DNA from 3 places in the Clostridioides sp. ES-S-0108-01 genome. Region 3 is predicted to be linked to each of the others. Evidence: riboswitches for the same ligand, from Rfam matches in the RefSeq annotation. Region 3 holds a riboswitch; each other region holds the start of a gene.
The links. Region 3 has a riboswitch for lysine ahead of IR152_RS06940 (YfcC family protein). Riboswitches for the same ligand answer to the same signal wherever they lie in the genome.
Positions count from the first base shown of each region.

Region 1: another riboswitch for lysine. It lies ahead of IR152_RS05820 (aspartate-semialdehyde dehydrogenase); the one in region 3 lies ahead of IR152_RS06940 (YfcC family protein).
Region 2: another riboswitch for lysine. It lies ahead of IR152_RS02230 (aspartate kinase); the one in region 3 lies ahead of IR152_RS06940 (YfcC family protein).

Region 1 is NZ_JADGMN010000004.1:147,053-153,236, forward strand. It holds gene dapD (2,3,4,5-tetrahydropyridine-2,6-dicarboxylate N-acetyltransferase) at 1-230, opposite strand, end outside; gene dapB (4-hydroxy-tetrahydrodipicolinate reductase) at 449-1,198, opposite strand; gene dapA (4-hydroxy-tetrahydrodipicolinate synthase) at 1,266-2,153, opposite strand; gene IR152_RS05820 (aspartate-semialdehyde dehydrogenase) at 2,270-3,271, opposite strand; lysine riboswitch at 3,449-3,623, opposite strand; gene dapA (4-hydroxy-tetrahydrodipicolinate synthase) at 3,701-4,582, opposite strand; gene IR152_RS05830 (L-serine ammonia-lyase) at 4,904-6,097, shown strand.
Region 2 is NZ_JADGMN010000001.1:503,941-510,124, reverse strand. It holds gene IR152_RS02240 (tetratricopeptide repeat protein) at 1-232, opposite strand, end outside; gene lysA (diaminopimelate decarboxylase) at 449-1,741, opposite strand; gene IR152_RS02230 (aspartate kinase) at 1,759-2,952, opposite strand; lysine riboswitch at 3,034-3,202, opposite strand; gene IR152_RS02225 (hypothetical protein) at 3,312-3,929, opposite strand; gene IR152_RS02220 (hypothetical protein) at 4,098-5,798, opposite strand; gene IR152_RS02215 (hypothetical protein) at 6,107-6,184, opposite strand, start outside.
Region 3 is NZ_JADGMN010000005.1:138,114-144,297, reverse strand. It holds gene IR152_RS06945 (FtsX-like permease family protein) at 1-1,617, shown strand, start outside; lysine riboswitch at 1,763-1,942, shown strand; gene IR152_RS06940 (YfcC family protein) at 2,089-3,480, shown strand; gene IR152_RS06935 (M20 family metallopeptidase) at 3,494-4,681, shown strand; gene licT (BglG family transcription antiterminator LicT) at 5,039-5,899, shown strand; gene IR152_RS06925 (beta-glucoside-specific PTS transporter subunit IIABC) at 5,973-6,184, shown strand, end outside.

The DNA of each region.
Region 1 (6,184 bases), on a different contig from region 3:
TCGTATTCTACATGAGTATCTGTTATATCTTTACCATGTTTATCTAATACTTCCATTATATCTTCATAGTCACCTACAAATATATAAGAACCATTACTTCCAAATACTTTAAATTTATCAGTTGATTGGAAATGTAAAGAATTAGTATTTACATATACCTTAACAGGTGTTTTCTTTTTTACTTCTTTTATATATCTTGCTATTTCATAAGCATCGTTTAAATTTACCATTTGTTAATTCTCCTTGTATTTCATTATATTTCTTTTATTATATACTTATTTATTAATTTTAGTATATACTTACTTCTTATTATTTATATTTTAGTTAGTTTTTATTGTATAGACATAGTATTAAATAAATTTATTATATATGTTTGATTTGTATTGCGTATTATTATATCTATATTGTATATATTTAATTTATATTGTGTATTATTATATTTATACTATTATCCCAACATGCTGTCCATATTATAAAATCCTGGTTTTTGCTTAACTAAGTATTTGGCAGCAGCTATAGAACCACTTGCAAAAATACCACGAGATTGGGCTTGATGGCTTATTGTAAGGACTTCATTATCTCCAGCAAATAGAGCATCATGTTCACCAACAATGTTTCCACCTCTTATAGCGTGAATACCAACTTCATTTGGTTGCCTTTTTGCACTGCGACCATATCTACCATAATTATTTTCAACGTTTGGCAAAACCTCTTTTATAGCGTTAGCAATCATAACAGCTGTGCCACTTGGGGCATCTACTTTTCTGTTGTGATGTTTTTCTATTATTTCTATATCAAATCCTTCTAATAATTTAGATGCATCTTTAACCAATTTCACTAATACATTTACACCAAGAGACATATTATATGATTGGAATATAGGAATAACTTTAGCCGCTTCATGTATTTTGTTCATTTCTTCATCATTATATCCAGTAGTAGCAATTACTAAAGGAGTCTTCGTTTTTAAAACATAAGATAAGATATTATCTAAATTAGAGTGATGAGAAAAATCTATAACTACATCAACTTCTTCAACTATAGTGCTCATATCTTCATAGATTTTGAGGTCACCTTCACAGCTATCCATACCTCTAGCTGCAACACAAACCAATTCTAATTCACTATCTTCTCTTATAGTGTCGGCTAAAATCTTACCCATTTTTCCATCATAACCAGTTGCTATAACTTTTAACATAATTTCCTCCTATGATTAAGGGCTAACTTTTGACCAAACTTATCCTTTTACTATGCATTAATTTTTACTATGCATTAACTTTTAGTCCAAAGTTAACTAACTCTTTCTTTAATACTTCTAAATTTGCTGGGTCCATTTCTGCTAGAGGTAATCTTAAATCTCCAACATTGAATCCTAATAAATTCATTGCAGTCTTAACTGGTATAGGATTTACTTCTATAAATAAAGCTGCAATCAGAGCATCCATACCAAGTTGTAATTTTCTAGAACCTTCGATATCGCCTTCAAAGAATTTGGCTACTAAATCGTGAGTTTCTTGAGGGCAAACATTAGCAAGTACTGATATAACTCCTTGACCTCCTAAAGATAACAAAGGAAGTATAGTATCATCATTACCAGAGTAGATAGCAAAGTCATCTGGTACCAAGCTAGCTATTTCTGCAACTTGTCCTAGGTCTCCACTAGCTTCTTTTACAGCAACTATATTATCTATTTTAGCAAGTTCAACTATAAGGCTAGGACTTATATTTACACAAGTTCTTCCAGGGACATTGTAAAGTATAATTGGAAGTTTGACACTATTAGCTATTGTTTCAAAATGACGTTTAAGCCCAGCTTTATTGGCTTTATTGTAATAAGGAGTTATTATTAATAGAGCATCTACTCCTAATTTTTCAGCTTCTTGACTTAAATTAACTGAGTGCATAGTATCATTAGAACCACTTCCAGCGATAACAGGAACTCTTTTATTAACTTTTTCTACGACATACTTAATAGTAGCAAGTTGTTCTTCATCAGTCATAGTATTAGCTTCACCAGTAGTACCACAAGATACTATAGCATCAGTACCATTAGCTATTTGGTATTCAACTAATTCACCTAATTTGTCAAAATCAACCTTATTATCCTTTGTAAATGGTGTAACTAGAGCAACAGCAGAACCTCTAAATATCATATAAAATCAATCCCCTCTTTTTTATTTTTGTGTTTTATATTACAGTTACTTCTAATGCTTGTTTTTGAGTTACTATTAATATTTTACAAAATCATATATTTATACAAGTTTGTACATTATACTAAATCGTATGATAAAGCCATTTCAGCTATTTGAATTGCGTTAGTTGCAGCACCTTTTCTTATATTATCAGCAACAACCCAAAGATTTACACCATTATCAACACTAAAATCTCTTCTTATTCTTCCAATAAATACTTCATCTCTATCATCAAATTCTACAGCAGTTGGATATTCATTTTTAGCAGGATTATCAACTACTACAACACCTGGAGCCTCTTCAAGTGTTTTTACTAAATCCTCTAATTCAAATGGATTGTTAAATTCAACGTTTATAGATTCACTATGACCATTTTTTACTGGAACTCTTACAGTAGTTGCAGTTATTTTTAAGTCGTAGTTATCAAGTATTTTCATAGTTTCATTTACCATTTTCATTTCTTCTTTAGTGTATCCATTTTCAGTGAATGAATCTATATGAGGAAGACAGTTGTAAGAGATTTGATGAGGGTAGAATCCAGTAGGATTGCCATTCATTCCTTTCTCTAAATCTTCAACACCTTTAACACCAGAACCAGATACAGCTTGGTAAGTAGAGTAAACGACTCTCTTAATTTTGTATTTGTCATCAAGTGCTTTAAGAGGAACCATAGCTTGTATAGTAGAGCAGTTAGGATTAGCTATTATACCCTTATGATTTTTTATGGCTTCTGGGTTAACTTCAGGAACTACTAAAGGTACATCTGGATTCATTCTCCATTGACTAGAGTTATCTACTACTAAGATTCCATTTGAAGCAGCTATTGGAGCATACTTTTCACTAATACTTCCTCCAGCAGAGAATAATGCTATTTGTATGCCTCTATCAGTAAATGAAGTTTCCTTTAATTCTTCTACTATATATTCTTTACCACAAAACATTACTTTAGAACCAGCTGATTTAGAAGAAGAGAATAAAAATAGATTTTCTATTGGAAAATTTCTTTCTTCTAATACTTTTAAAAATGTTCTACCTACCATTCCAGTAGCACCAACTATTGCCACATTTACTTTTTTCATATAAATTCACCCCAATTTTAAATTATTAAAACATTGTTTTATTTGATTTTAGTTATACAAGTAAGATATGTTAATATTTTTATATATCCAAAAACTTTAATATTATATTAACAACTTTAATTATATACAAAAAACGCACAAAGGTATACTTTGTACGTCTAATTTATCACTCAAAGTAAACCCTGTAGCTCATCACCTATAAAAATAAGTGACAGTATTACACATGTTATGTGCAATCCCAGAAAATATTATTGCAAGAAATATTTTCTTCGGCTGTAAATCCTTTTTCCAATCATTAACACCTGCCAGCTACTATTGGATACTCTTAGTTACAGCTACCTCTACCCTAGGTTAATAGGATATTAAAATTTGATTATTCTAATAATAATACATATTTAAGAAAAAATCAACTTATTTATATATATATTGCTAAAATTTAAATCCAAAATTTGTCAACTCTTGTTTTAACACATTAAGATTAGATTCTTCCATTTCAGCTAGAGGAAGTCTTAAATCTCCAACATTAAAACCTAAAATATTCATGGCAGTTTTAACTGGAACTGGATTTACTTCTATAAATAAGGCAGCAATTAAAGCATCCATATCAAGTTGTAATCTTTTTGAGCCTTCAATATCACCTTCAAAGAATTTAGCTACTAAATCATGCGTTTCTTTAGGACAGATGTTAGCAAGTACAGAGATAACACCACTTCCACCTAATGATAATAGTGGTAGTATGGTATCATCATTACCGGAATATATAGCAAAATCTTCAGGCACTAATTTAGCTATTTCTGCAACTTGAGCTAAATCTCCACTAGCTTCCTTCACAGCAACTATATTATCTATTTTAGCAAGTTCAGCCACAACAGTTGGCTTTATATTTACTTTAGTTCTTCCTGGTACATTGTATAAAATAATTGGTAACTTAACGCTATTTGCTATTGTTTCAAAATGAAGTTTAAGACCTCTTTCATTAGTCTTATTATAGTAAGGAGTTATTATTAAAAGACCGTCCACTCCCAATTTTTCAGCTTCTTGACTCATATGAACAGACAACATAGTATTGTTTGAACCAGTACCTGCTATAACAGGTATTCTTTTATTAACTTTTTCAACTGTATATTTTATTACAGCAAAAATTTCAGATTCACTCATAGTAGTCGCCTCACCTGTTGTTCCACAAACAACTAGTGCATCTGTGTCATTCTCAATATGGTATTCGATTAATTCACCTAATTTTTCAAAGTTGACATTATTATCCTCTGTAAATGGAGTAACTAAAGCAACAGCAGAACCTTTAAATAACATATAATCAAATCTCCTTTTTATCTAAATTTAATTTTTTAAGTACAATAATAATTATAGTACAAATTAATTAATTTTAATAGGTATAGTTAATATCTTAACTGTTTAAATAAGATATTTATATTATATTAATATTATAAAAATTTGAAATAAATGTTTTATTCTCAAAATATGCATATTAATTTAATAAAATATACCAAAATGGAAATAAAAAATAAATTTTATGCGAATTTAATAACTAATAATTAATATATTTAGGTTATAATAAATATGTGCGTAAAATCTAATAATAAGTAATAATACCGAAGATTCAGGAGGAATAATATGGATACTTTAAAGGAACTTTTTAAAATAGGAAGTGGACCTTCAAGTTCTCATACTATGGGACCACAAAGAGCAGCAGAAAGATTTAAGAATGAAAATCCAGATGCAGAAAGTTTTAGAGCAATATTATATGGTAGTTTGGCAGCTACAGGGAAAGGTCACTTAACTGACTATATAATTGAAAAAACCATAGCACCTAAAAAAGTTGAAATTGTTTGGAAAGAAGATATTATAAAAGATTTTCATCCAAATGGAATGAAGTTTGAAGCTTTAGATAAAGATGGAAATGTAACAGCTGAATGGACTGTATATTCTATAGGTGGAGGGACTATAGCAGAAGAAGGTCAAAGAAACAGTAAAAGTAAGAGCATATATCACTTAGATACAATGGATGAAATAGTAAAATGGTGTAAAGAAAATGATAAGACTTTAGTAGATTTTGTGTTGGAATGTGAACCAGAAGACATAAAAGATTATATAAAAACTATAAAAGATGCTATGAGAAAATCTATTGATGATGGGCTAAGTACGGATGAAACAATACCAGGTAAACTATTATTAAAAAGAAGAGCAAGTACATTTTATAATGCATATCAAAAAGATAAGAATTTCTCAACACTTATATATGCATATGCACTAGCAACTTCAGAGCAAAATGCTTCTGGTAATATAATAGTTACAGCTCCAACTTGTGGTTCTGCTGGTGTAATACCAGGAATATTCTTTGCAATGCAGGATTTCTATAATTATGATGATGAAAAAATAATTGAAGCACTACTTGTAGCTGGAATAATAGGTAATATAATAAAAACTAATGCTTCAATATCTGGGGCAGAGGTAGGATGTCAAGGTGAAGTTGGCGCAGCTTGTTCTATGGCAGCAGCGGCAGTAGCATATTTAAAAGGTGGTACAATAGACCATATTGAATATGCGGCAGAAATAGCACTTGAACATCATCTAGGAATGACTTGTGACCCTGTACATGGATATGTTCAAATTCCATGTATAGAGAGAAATGCTATGGCAGCTCAAAGAGCTTATGATGCAGCTAATTATGCATTATTAACTGATGGCTCACATTCTGTCTCCTTGGACCAAGTCGTTGAAACAATGAAAGAAACTGGTATCGATATGCTGGATAAGTATAAGGAAACTGCTAAGGGTGGACTTGCTAAACATTTCTTCTCTTGCTAAAAAATAAAATTTTTTAATAATAATTCCCCTGTTTTGATTTATGAAACAGGGGAATTATTATTAATGGTGAATTATTTAATAATGCAA
Region 2 (6,184 bases), on a different contig from region 3:
ACTCAGTCATGTTTGACATTCTCATAGCTTGCATATACATAGCTCTTGCATTCTCATTAGTATTATCTTCTTCTAATGCAGAGGATAATGATTCCATAGCTTTTTTATAGTCATGTTTTTCTAAATATGTTTTTCCCTGCTCTACTAAATTTATTTCATCTTTTTTATTAAATGAACATCCTACAAGAAATATAGATAATATCGATATTAATAAAATTACTCTTCCTCTCATTAAATCCCTCCTTGTCATATACTTTAAATTTTATCATAATTAGAAAGTTTTTAAAATATTTTATATTTATTACAAGAAATTTGCTAGTAAAGCGAAAAATAAGCAGATATACTAAGAATGATACAACAAACTAAAAATTAATTTAGAGATACATATCTTAGCAAATCTGCTAGTAATAAACTTTAATATTTAATTTTTATTATATACTTCTTTATTTTATATCTCTAAAGCTAATAAGTCTTCATAGCTTTGTCTCTTACAAATTAGCTTATCATTTCCATCAAACACTGACACTACTGCTGCTCTTGGTATTTTATTATAATTTGAAGACATTGAATATCCATATGCACCAGTTGATGTTGTTATAAGTATATCTCCGCTTTTAATGTCCATTATATTTATATCTCCAATTAATATATCCCCACTTTCACAACATTTTCCAGCTATTGTTACATGATTCATAGTCTCATGGTTAATTTTATTCACAATACTACATTCATAACTAGCTTGGTACAACGAAGGTCTTACATTGTCTGTCATACCGCCATCTACACTTACATAAACTCTAACATCTTTTATATCCTTTATCGAACCTACTGTATATAAAGTACTTCCTGCATTTGCAACTATTGACCTTCCTGGCTCTATTACTAATGTAGGCACTTCTATTCCAAGCTCTTTACATGAATTTTCTGCTTTAATGATTATAGTTTCACAGAATTCTTTTATAGTTTTAGGTTTATCTCCTTCACTATAATAAACTCCAACTCCTCCACCTAGGTCAATTTCTGTTAACTGTATGTTGAATTTTTCTTTTATTTCTTTTACTAAGTTCATCATTATATCTACTGTATCTATGTATGGTTCTACATCAAATATTTGTGAACCTATATGAGCATGAAGACCCACAAGTTTAATATTTTTATATTCACTTAACTTTTCTATTGCTCTAAATAAATCTCCATTTACTAAAGCAAATCCAAATTTAGAGTCTATCTGTCCAGTTTTTATATAATCATGTGTATGAGCTTCTATACCAGGAGTTATTCTAAAATATATCTCTTGAGTTTTACCTTTATCTTCACATAACGCTTCAATCAAGTCTAACTCATAAAAATTATCCACTACAAATTTACCTACACCTAAATCTAATCCCATGTTTATTTCTTCTTTAGTCTTATTATTTCCATGGAAGAAAACTTTTTCCATAGGAAAATTTGATTTATAAGCTGTATATAATTCTCCTCCTGAAACTACATCTAGACACATTTGTTCTTCATTTATAAGATTGCACATGTAAAGAGGTAAAAAAGCTTTCCCCGCATAAGCAACCTTATTTTTTCCTTCTCTGGCTTTAAAATATTCTATATATTCTCTACAATTTTGTCTCACTAAAGCTTCATCAAATACATAAAGTGGAGTTTGATATTTTTTACTAAGCTCTAAACAACTTACTCCTCCAATATATAATTCATTATTATTTACGGTCATAGTTCCATGAAGTTTCATAATAGCCTCCCCAAATTTTATATATTAAATACTTCTGCTATTTTCTCTATAGCTACTTGTTTATCATCAGAATTTATAGCACAAGTTATACGAATTTCTGATGTAGTTATAAGTTTTATCATTATACCATTTTCATTGAATATCTTAAATACTTTAGCAGCAACTCCAGAAGTATTTTTCATGCCAAGACCTACTAAAGAGAATTTAGTAATATTATTATCAATTACTACATGTTCTTCATCTGTGTATTTAGATACTATCTTTTTACATTCTCCTAATTCTTCCTTTGGAACTGTAAATGATACACTTATCTTATCTAAAATAGGTGCAGTTTGGCTTATCATATCTACACTTATACCCATAGTTGCTATATCCTCAAATAAACTAGATATATTTTCTGTTTTAAAATCTTTTATTGTTATAGAACTATCATCATCACTAGTAGCTAATCCTGTTATTACTTTATCCTCTAATTTCATGTATTTTCCCCCTCTTATATACGTTCCTTTTACTGCACCACATGTACGTCCAACATAGATTTCAACACCATATTTTTGTGCAAGTTCTATACTTCTTGAATGCATTACTTGTGCACCTAAACTTGCTAGTTCAAGCATTTCTTCATATTCAATCTCATCAAGTTTACTAGCCCTTGAATATTTTCTTGGGTCTGTAAAGTAAATCCCATCAACATCTGTATATATCTCACATTTTCCATTTAATTTAACCGCAAGAGCTACAGCAGATGTATCTGAACCACCTCTTCCAAGAGTAGTTACATCGCCATCTTCATTGATTCCTTGAAATCCAGTTACTATCACGACATTTCCTTCATCTAAGCTATTTTTAATTCTTTTTATGTTTATATCATCAATTTGAGACTTTCCATGAAGACCACTCGTTTTTATATTTAGTTGATAAGCATTATAGCTTATAGCTTTACACCCAAGTGCATTTAATGCTATTGATAATAAAGATGCTGAAATCATTTCGCCAGTAGACATCAAAGCATCTAATTCCCTCTTACTAGGTTCATTACTCAATTCTTTTGCTAAATTTATATATTCATCAGTGGATTTTCCCATGGCAGACACAACTATTACCATTTGTGGATTTTCTTTTCTTCGTTCTATTATATTTTCTGCAATTGATTTTATTTTGTCAGTATCTGCTACTGAACTTCCACCGTATTTTTGGACAATTATACTCATGCTTTTTCCCCCTCAAACTAAATTTTGATAAATAAAAACGCCCAAAGGTATACTTTGGACGTGTAAATTTCATAGACCAAGTAACCTTGTAGCTCACCACTTTAAAAGTGACAGCCTTATGCATATTCTGCATAAGTCCAGAAAATTTGTCCGTCAACAAAATTTCTTCGGCTATAGACCCTTTCATCAATTATCAACACTTACCAGCTCCTATTGAATACTATTGAATACAGCTACCTCTACCCTAGGCTCATTATTTTTAATTAATTTATTAATATAGTTTTATCACACTCTATATAATATTGCAACAATTATTTTACAAAATGTGGCAAATCGCTAGTCTTCTTTTTAAAATTAACTTATATACAATTAAATAGTTTATTTAATCCTAAATCTATAAAATTTATACTGTACTCATTATCATATCTCTCTAAATCATTTAATTCAGATAAGTTATCTGGTGTAACTACCAAAACATTTGGCACTTTAAAAAACGGAATTGTAGATTTATCTATTTTTTTAGAAAGATTTTCATATTTAGAAATGTCTATTTCATTATTTAAATCAACGTCGACTAAAACTTGCTTTATACTACCAAATTGGTCTGTATATTCAATAAATAAATCGTATTTCACATCATCTACACTAACATTTCGGTAAAATCTTTTTACATCACAACCTGCAGTATTGATTCTAACAACTAACTCTGACCCTACTAGAGCCTTTATTAAATCATCTCCCTTAAAAAGCTTACTACCATTTAAATAGTATACATAAGAGAGGTCTTTATAATTATAATAATCCACATCACAAGGATATTTTTTTAGTGTATATTCACTACACATTTTTCTCAAAGTTTTTTTGAAATTTTTTTTATTGTATCTCTTTTGCTCTCCATAAATTTTTCTAAATTGAGATTCTGTAACACATCTAACCCTGCTAATTAAAAGTAATATCTCTTTTTCCATATTAGTCATAGTACATTCTCCTTGAAGTATTATTTGCAAAGTTGTACTAATATTATATTAATTTTATGATATTAAATTTACAAAGAATTAAAATAAAATAGCTAATTTTTATAGAAATAAATTCTATAAAAATTAGCTATTAACATACTAAATACTATTATCAATTATTTATTTAAACTATACATTACCTTGATTTTCAGAATCTTGAGAACTCGTATTTTCATCAGTTTCTGTTCCTTCTTTTACTTTTTTATCTTCAAAGTTTGCAATATTTAGGTTATCAAATTCTGACATTTCAATTACACCAGATTCTTCTTTTGAATACGATATTTTAACTTTATCTCCAACTTGAGTCAGTGGTAATTCGCTAGATACTTTTGAAGTAGCCTTGAATATTATCTCTTTATTTGAATCTAAAGTTACATAATAATTAGTATTTCCGCCTCGTACATCTGGGCTTATTCTTGTCACTGTACCTTCTATTACCTCATCTTTTAAATCATTATCAAGTTTTAAATCATTACCTTTAGATTCTAGTGAATCTTTATAATTTCTTAATGCTTCGTTCTTATCTTCACCTATTCCAAGTACATTATAATCTTCAACAGATACAAATGCAACTCTCTTAACAAGACCAGCCTTATCTTTTAATGATGATACATATGTTGGCTGACCCAATATATTATACATTACAGGGAATGTAGCTTCATAATTCTTTTCTTGAACATTACCCTCAGCTGATTTCATTGCAGCTGTTTCAGTAGCTCCTGGCTGTTTATACAATCTAGCCTCTTTTGTTCTAGAGTCGACTAACATAAATCCAATTGTAGATTCATCTCCACCTGAAGATGTTATACCCGTATACCAATAAGACCTATTATCATTACCATAAACTAACGATGTACCTTCTGTTGGCACTAAAACTCCCTTTTCTGATATAACAGAATTTAAAAATCCATTAACATAAACACCCCAGTCTTTAATCTGGTCTGTTATAAAGTTTTGTGGCTGGATTCTATCCACCCATTTAGGTGTGTTCTTAACATCATAAACCTTTATTTTTCCAGTTTCTGCATCAACAGTGGCTATTCCTGTAGCATTTGCTCCTCCATAACCAATTTTATGTTCATATAAACTTACAACCCAATAAGGTCTTCCTTCATCATTTATTTCAAGAGTGAAATCTGTCATACCAGCATTTACAATACCATGTATGTATAAATGTCTTTGTAAATCTTGATGTAAGTAAGCTTCTGGTTGATATACTATCTTTATTGGCTTTCCATCTATTTCTTGAACCAATTGAACGTCTTGAGGGTTACTAGCTGATACTTTTACATAACCACTTGTCCCACTTAGAGATGTTATCCATTTAATTATGTCTCTATGAACAAGAGGTGCTACCCAGTACAACTCTCCATCCACATTTTGTATATGAAATTTTCCTAATTTTGACACACTACCTATTGCTGGAACTTCTCCAAGTTTTTTGTCACCCAATTTCATGGCCATATCTTCATCTACAAGACGAATGTCATTTACACTGACAGGACTAATGTCATCAGTGAATTTACTTTCAGTTACTTTTCCCAATAGTTCTTTATATGATTTTGCATGAAATACAGGTGTAGAAGTTATAAAAGGAACTACTACAATATACACAAGTAAAGCTATTGCTATTGAAAAATTATACTTAGCAATTTTAGATGCTCTTTCATTTCTATCTAGCATCATATCTAGTATCCCTGCTACAACAAAGAAAATTATTCCTACTGAAAATAAAGATGTGAAATCTAATCTTAGTACAGGTAATTTAATAAATGCATAAATTACTACAACTATTAATGCAACTCCATATGTTTTAAGATATCGTTTCATTTAATACTCCTCTCTACAAAATGTTATTATTACTATTATTATATCCATATGTTTACAAAAAATAAATATTTATCATATTTATTATATGTTAAGATATCTTTATATATTTATACTTCTGTTTATTTAATTATATCTAATATATATATCCAAAAATACTATAAAAATACAAATAATAATAGAAATTTAAAGACTGAAGAAAGTATTCTAACTAAGATTTACGAATTCTTAATTCTCTCGAAGTTAAACTACTATCTTCAGCCTAATTATCTAGCAATATTTTTTTATATGAAAAACTCTAAAATAAGTTTTTAGATGTTTGCGATTTTTGATACATAAGAATGTTGTCTAGAATTATATTCTGATAATAAACCTTCATATTCTAAGGT
Region 3 (6,184 bases):
ATAGTTTTAGGTACAATAATTGGTATATTATTTGGAGTAATCTTATCATATATAGGAGTGAGAGTAGTATATGGATATAGTTCTATTCTAACTATAGGAATTCCAAGTATAATTTATTCTTTTGCAGTTTCAGTATTATCAGTATCAACAAGTAGTTTTATAGTAGTTAGGAAAGCTGTGAAGGTGTCCATAATTGATTCAATAAAAAGTAGTGAGAGGTATGAAAGAAAATCAAAATATAATATTATAAAAACAAATCGAACACATGGGAACATAATTAGAAGAATCGCGAGTAGAAATATATGGAGAAATAAATCTAGAACGATTATAACAATACTTGCAATTACTATGGTTGGAACTATGTTTATATTTAGCTTTGCAGTAAAAAGTACATTGAGAGCCAATATAGAGGAAGGAATAACAGGTGGTAGTTTTGGGATGTCCTATGGAAGTGTGGATAAAACAGTAAGTGGTAGTTACAATGGGACAGATAGTTTATTTTATAAAGTCGATAAAAATCTGATAGAGAAAATAAAAAATATAGAAGGCGTAAAAAGTGTAGATCCAAATTTTTACAATCCTAATGGATATGTTTTGCTTCCTAAAGAAAAAATATCTAAGTCCTATCAAGATGAATTAAATAGAAAAAATATACTATTTAAAGAGGAACATAGTAATGAATATCCTCTTCTTATAAGAGGTTATAGCGATGAGCTATTAAACAGTAGAGAGTCGTTTATTGAAGAAGGAAAAAACTTGACAAATGTTAAAGAAGGACAATATAAAAAAGTTATACTTGTAAACAATACAAATTCACAAGTTACACACTCATTTGAAGCAAAGGTAATTGATGGCGCAAAGGTTGGAGACATCATAGATATAAAATTACCTGTATATAAAGATAGTATTAAAAAGTATGAAACATTTAAGGTTGAGGTTAGTGCTATTATGAAAGAAGTTTATGCGGCATCTCAAGATGGGAATATTGATGCCAATGGAGCACAGGTGATATTTAGAGAAGATGACTATAGAGAATTAACAGGTCAAAAATATTATAACAAGATTTATGTAATGGTTAAAAAAGGTAAGTTATATCCAGTTGAAAAAAGATTAGAGAAGTTGACAAAGGATTATGCTTTTACATCAATTGGTGGTAAAGGTGAAGATTTGAAATTTAATGGAGGACAACAAAATTCAGAGGAACGGCTTGCAGTAATATATCAGTGTTTAATTATACTTATACTTTCTGTAAATAGTATTTTTATTATGAGAAGTAATATCATTGCTAGAAAAAAAGAATTATCAATACTAAGAGCAATTGGAATGAGTGTTAAGGATATTAAAAAAATCCTAATAATTGAAAGTGAATTTTATGGACTAGTTGCCTCTATAATAGGAGCTGTAATTGCAACAGTCTATTATAACTGGGGAATTTCAAAAACAAATAAAACTCTTTTAGCAGGAGGCTTTGAAAAAACAATAAAGCCTGATATTCCTGTGAGTCAAATATTTATGCTCTTTTCTATTTTTAGCATCATAGGATTTATTGCAGTATATTTATCTAGAGATAAATTAGAAGGTACATCAATAACAGAGGGAATTTCACAAAATGATTAAGTATGTTCAAATAAAAAATAAAAAGGAGAAACTTAATTGTAAATATTGCAATTATTATTCTGACAATATTTACAATCTTAATGTATTATGTTACAATTATTTACAATAAATAAAATTTAATAAGAATTACCTCATCTAATAAAAAGATTGAGGTAGAGGTTGCATTTACTAAGATTAATATTGAAGAGGTCGGAAACCAATGAGGCAATATAAAAGGAGTAAGTGCCGAAGTGCTAGTGTCCAAAGCTAGTGCTGGGACTGTATTTAATAAGTACAGTACTGTCATCAAAATTATCCCGAATTTTGATGGAGAGCTATCTTAAATAAGATAAAGGGAAGATGCAGGTATGTTGTATTTAGCACATTTAGCTCAACATGTATCCATGTTGAGCTTTTTTACATCTATACAAAATAGGATAAAAAGGGATGCAATAATAAAATATTTTAATTTAAAAAGTGGGGAGATTAAAAATGAGTAGTTTAAAAAAGAAAAAGTTTACTATGCCTCAAACACTTACTATAATATTCTTATTAATAGTAGTGATGGCAGTTCTTACTTGGATAGTACCAAGTGGAAATTTTGAAAGGGTGGATATAGACGGAAGGTCAGTTGTTGTAGCTGGAACTTATGAAAAAGCACCATCAAATCCACAAGGTGTTACTGATGTATTTTCAGCTCCTATAAATGGATTTATAGATGCAGCTCAAGTAGTTGGATTTGTTTTGATAGTTGGAGGCGCTTTTGGAATAGTTAATAAAACAGGAGCTATAGAAGCTATTATAGCTCATACTGTCAAAAAAATGAAGAGGTTTCAATTTTTAATAATACCTATCTCAATGATTCTATTTGGGCTAGGTGGAACGACATTTGGAATGAGTGAAGAAACACTACCTTTTTATATGATATTTATTCCACTCATGACCAGTATGGGATATGATTCATTAACAGCAGTGGCAACGATATTTGTAGGAGCAACAGCTGGATTTGGGGCAGCTACGACTAATCCTTTCTCTGTAGGAATAGCACAAGCATTGTCACAAATAACACCAGGTTCTGGAATAGAGTTTAGAGTTGTTATGTTTATAATATATATGGCTATATCTATAGGATTTGTTATGATATATGCCAATAGAGTTAAAAAAGACCATAAAAAGTCTTTAGTACACGATATATCACTAAATCAAGAATCAATGACTAATAGTGATACTAACATAAAAGAATTTACAAAAAGAGAAGCTATGGTAATATCAATTTTCGTGGTAGGTATGGCGATTATGATATTTGGAGTTTTAAAGTTAGAATGGTATATAACTGAGATTGCAATGATATTTACAGCAATAGGTATAATATCAGGAATAGCATCAGGGCTTAAACAAGATGAAATAGTTAATTCATTTATAAATGGAGCAGGAGATTTAATGACAGCAGGGCTATGTATAGCATTTTCTCGTGGAATCGTAATAATAGCAGAAAATGGATTTATAATAGATACAATTTTAAATTCTGCAGCAAATTTATTAAATGGACTACCAAAAACTATATTTATAAATTTAACTTTCTTAATAGAAGGTTTGATAGCATTTTTAATACCATCTGCTTCAGGGCTTGCATCACTTACAATACCTGTACTTGCACCACTTGGAGACTTAGTTGATGTATCTAGACAAATGATAGTTACAGCTTATCAATTTGGTATAGGTGTAACTAACCTAATAACACCTACATCAGGTGTTTTAATGGGAGCATTAGCAGTGGCTAATATTCCTTGGTCAAAGTGGGTTAGATTCATAGTTCCTCTAATGGTAGTATTAACAATTCTTGTAATGGTATTCTTGACAATAGGATTATATCTAGGATTCTAATAGGAGGTAAGTTATGATAGAGAGTGTAAAGAAAAGAGCTTATGAGATAGAGGATGAACTTGGAAAAGAAATTGAAGAAGTATGTGATTTTATATTCAATAACCCGGAGCTAGGTGAAGAAGAATATATATCATCAAAGTACTTAGTAGAGAAAATGAAGGAATATGGATTTGATACAACTTATCCGTACTGTAATATGGATACTGCTTTTAGAGCAGAATTAGGAGATAGTGATGGTCCTACTATAGCATTTTTAGCTGAGTATGATGCACTTCCTGGATATGGAGAAGATAAAGAACCAGCTCATGCTTGTGGGCACAACTGGATTGCAGCATCTACACTAGGAGCTTGTATAGTATTAAGTAAATTAAAAGAAAATTTTAAAGGAAAAATAGTACTAATAGGAACACCAGCTGAAGAAACAACAGGAGGAAAATGTGATTTAGTTAAAGCAGGAGCCTTTGATGATGTTGATGTAAGTTATCAGATGCATATAGAAGCTTTTAATAATATAAACTGCAAGGCTTTGGCAATAGATTCATTAGAGTTTAGTTTTGAAGGGGTATCAGCACATGCAGCTAGTCATCCTCATATGGGAGTTAATGCGTTAGATGCAGTACAACTTACTTTTGCTGGGATAAATGCACTAAGACAACATGTAAAATCAGATGTTAGAATACATGGGATAGTTTCAAATGGAGGAGAGGCTCCAAACATAGTTCCAGAAAAAGCAGCCTGTAAATTTTTCGTAAGAGCTGCTGAAAGAAGTTATTTAGATGAAGTAACTAAAAAGGTTATAAACTGTGCAAAAGGAGCAGAGTTAATGACAGGAGCTAAGCTTTCCTATAGATATTTTGAAAATTCTTTTGACAACATAATAAATAACAAAGTGCTTCAAAAGATAACAAAAAATAATTTGATTGAGGTGGGTATAACAGATATATTAGAAGGTAAAGATGGACCAGTAGGTTCTACAGATATAGGTAATGTAAGTCAAGTTTGCCCTACTATGTATACAGAAATAGCTTTAGATATAAATCCAATGGTGTATGTTCATGAAAAAGAGTTTCTAAACTATGCAAATTCTGAGGAAGCTTATGATAAACTTCACAAAGCAGTAAAAGCAATGGTAGGATGTGCATTAGAAATTTATCTAGAAGATGGACTACTTGATGAGATTAAGAAAAATCACTTAAACTAAAAATAAAATAAATGGGTATTACTTAAAAAATGGTAATACCTTTTTTATTTTGTTTATTGATAAAAATAATATTTTTGTGGATTCAATTTATATAGTTTGTTTAAAATTAAAATATTGAGAAAAAGTTGACACTAAAAAATAAATTTGCTAACATATAATAAATAATAATTAAAATAAAATACAAACGGATAGTGATTGTTTAAATACAAGCTAAACCTATTTATTACTCAGGATTCATGGGAGTCTATTTAATGTGTAATAAATAGGTTTTTTTTTATGTAATAAATTACATTTTAAATATTCTAAATAATTAAAAAAGATTTATTTTAACTTAATGCTAGTAAAGGGGGCATCACAATGATTATTGAAAAAATACTCAATAATAATGTAATTATTACAACTGATGAAAATCATAAGGAAATAGTAGTTATGGGAAGAGGTTTAGCTTATAAAAAACGTACAGGAGACCATATATCAAAAGATAAGATTGATAAGATATTCAAACTTTCAGATCCAAATATATCTGATAAATTTAAAGAATTAATAGCGGATATTCCTATGAGATATATGGAATTATCAGATGAAATAATTTTATATGCTAAAGAAAAATTAGGGAAAAGATTAAATGATAGTATTTATATTTCTTTAACAGATCATATGTATACCGCAATAGAAAGAGCTCATGAAGGAGTAAATGTAAAAAATGTATTACTTTGGGATATAAAAAGATTTTATAAAAATGAATTTAAAATAGGTCTAGAGGCTTTAGATTATATAGAAAAAAAATTTGAAATTAGACTTCCAGAAGATGAAGCTGGATTTATAGCACTACATATAGTTAATGCACAAATGGATCAAAATATAAAAATTATATATGAGATTACACAAATAATACAAGAAATTGCAAATGTAGTTAAGTACCATTATAAAATAGTATTTGATGAGGATTCAGTTTATTATCATAGATTTATTACTCACTTAAAGTATTTTGCAGAAAGAATTGTTAGTAATAATTTACATGAAAATAATGAGGATGATTTATTAAATGTAATAAAAGTCAAATATAAGAATGCTTATAAATGCATAGAAAAGTTAGATGAGTTTATACATAAAAAATACAATTACGATTTGACAGATGAGGAAAAATTATACTTAACTATTCATGTTGAAAGAGTGGTAAGCAAAAGTATTAAGTCAGATATAAACCCTGATAATTAGGTTTATATATATTGGGTGGTGACATTAAGTTGGCCAAACCTTCATATTTCAAAAAGAAAATGGAGGAGAAAAAATGAGAAAGTATGAACAGCTATCAAAAGAAATCATTAAGAATGTAGGAGGAAAGGAGAATATTAGCAGTTTATCTCATTGTATAACGAGACTACGTTTTAAGTTAAAAGATGAGTCAATAGCAAATGATGATGTGCTAAAAAAAATGGATGGTATAATTACTGTAATGAAAAGTGCAGGTCAATATCAAGTAGTTATTGGTAACCATGTTCC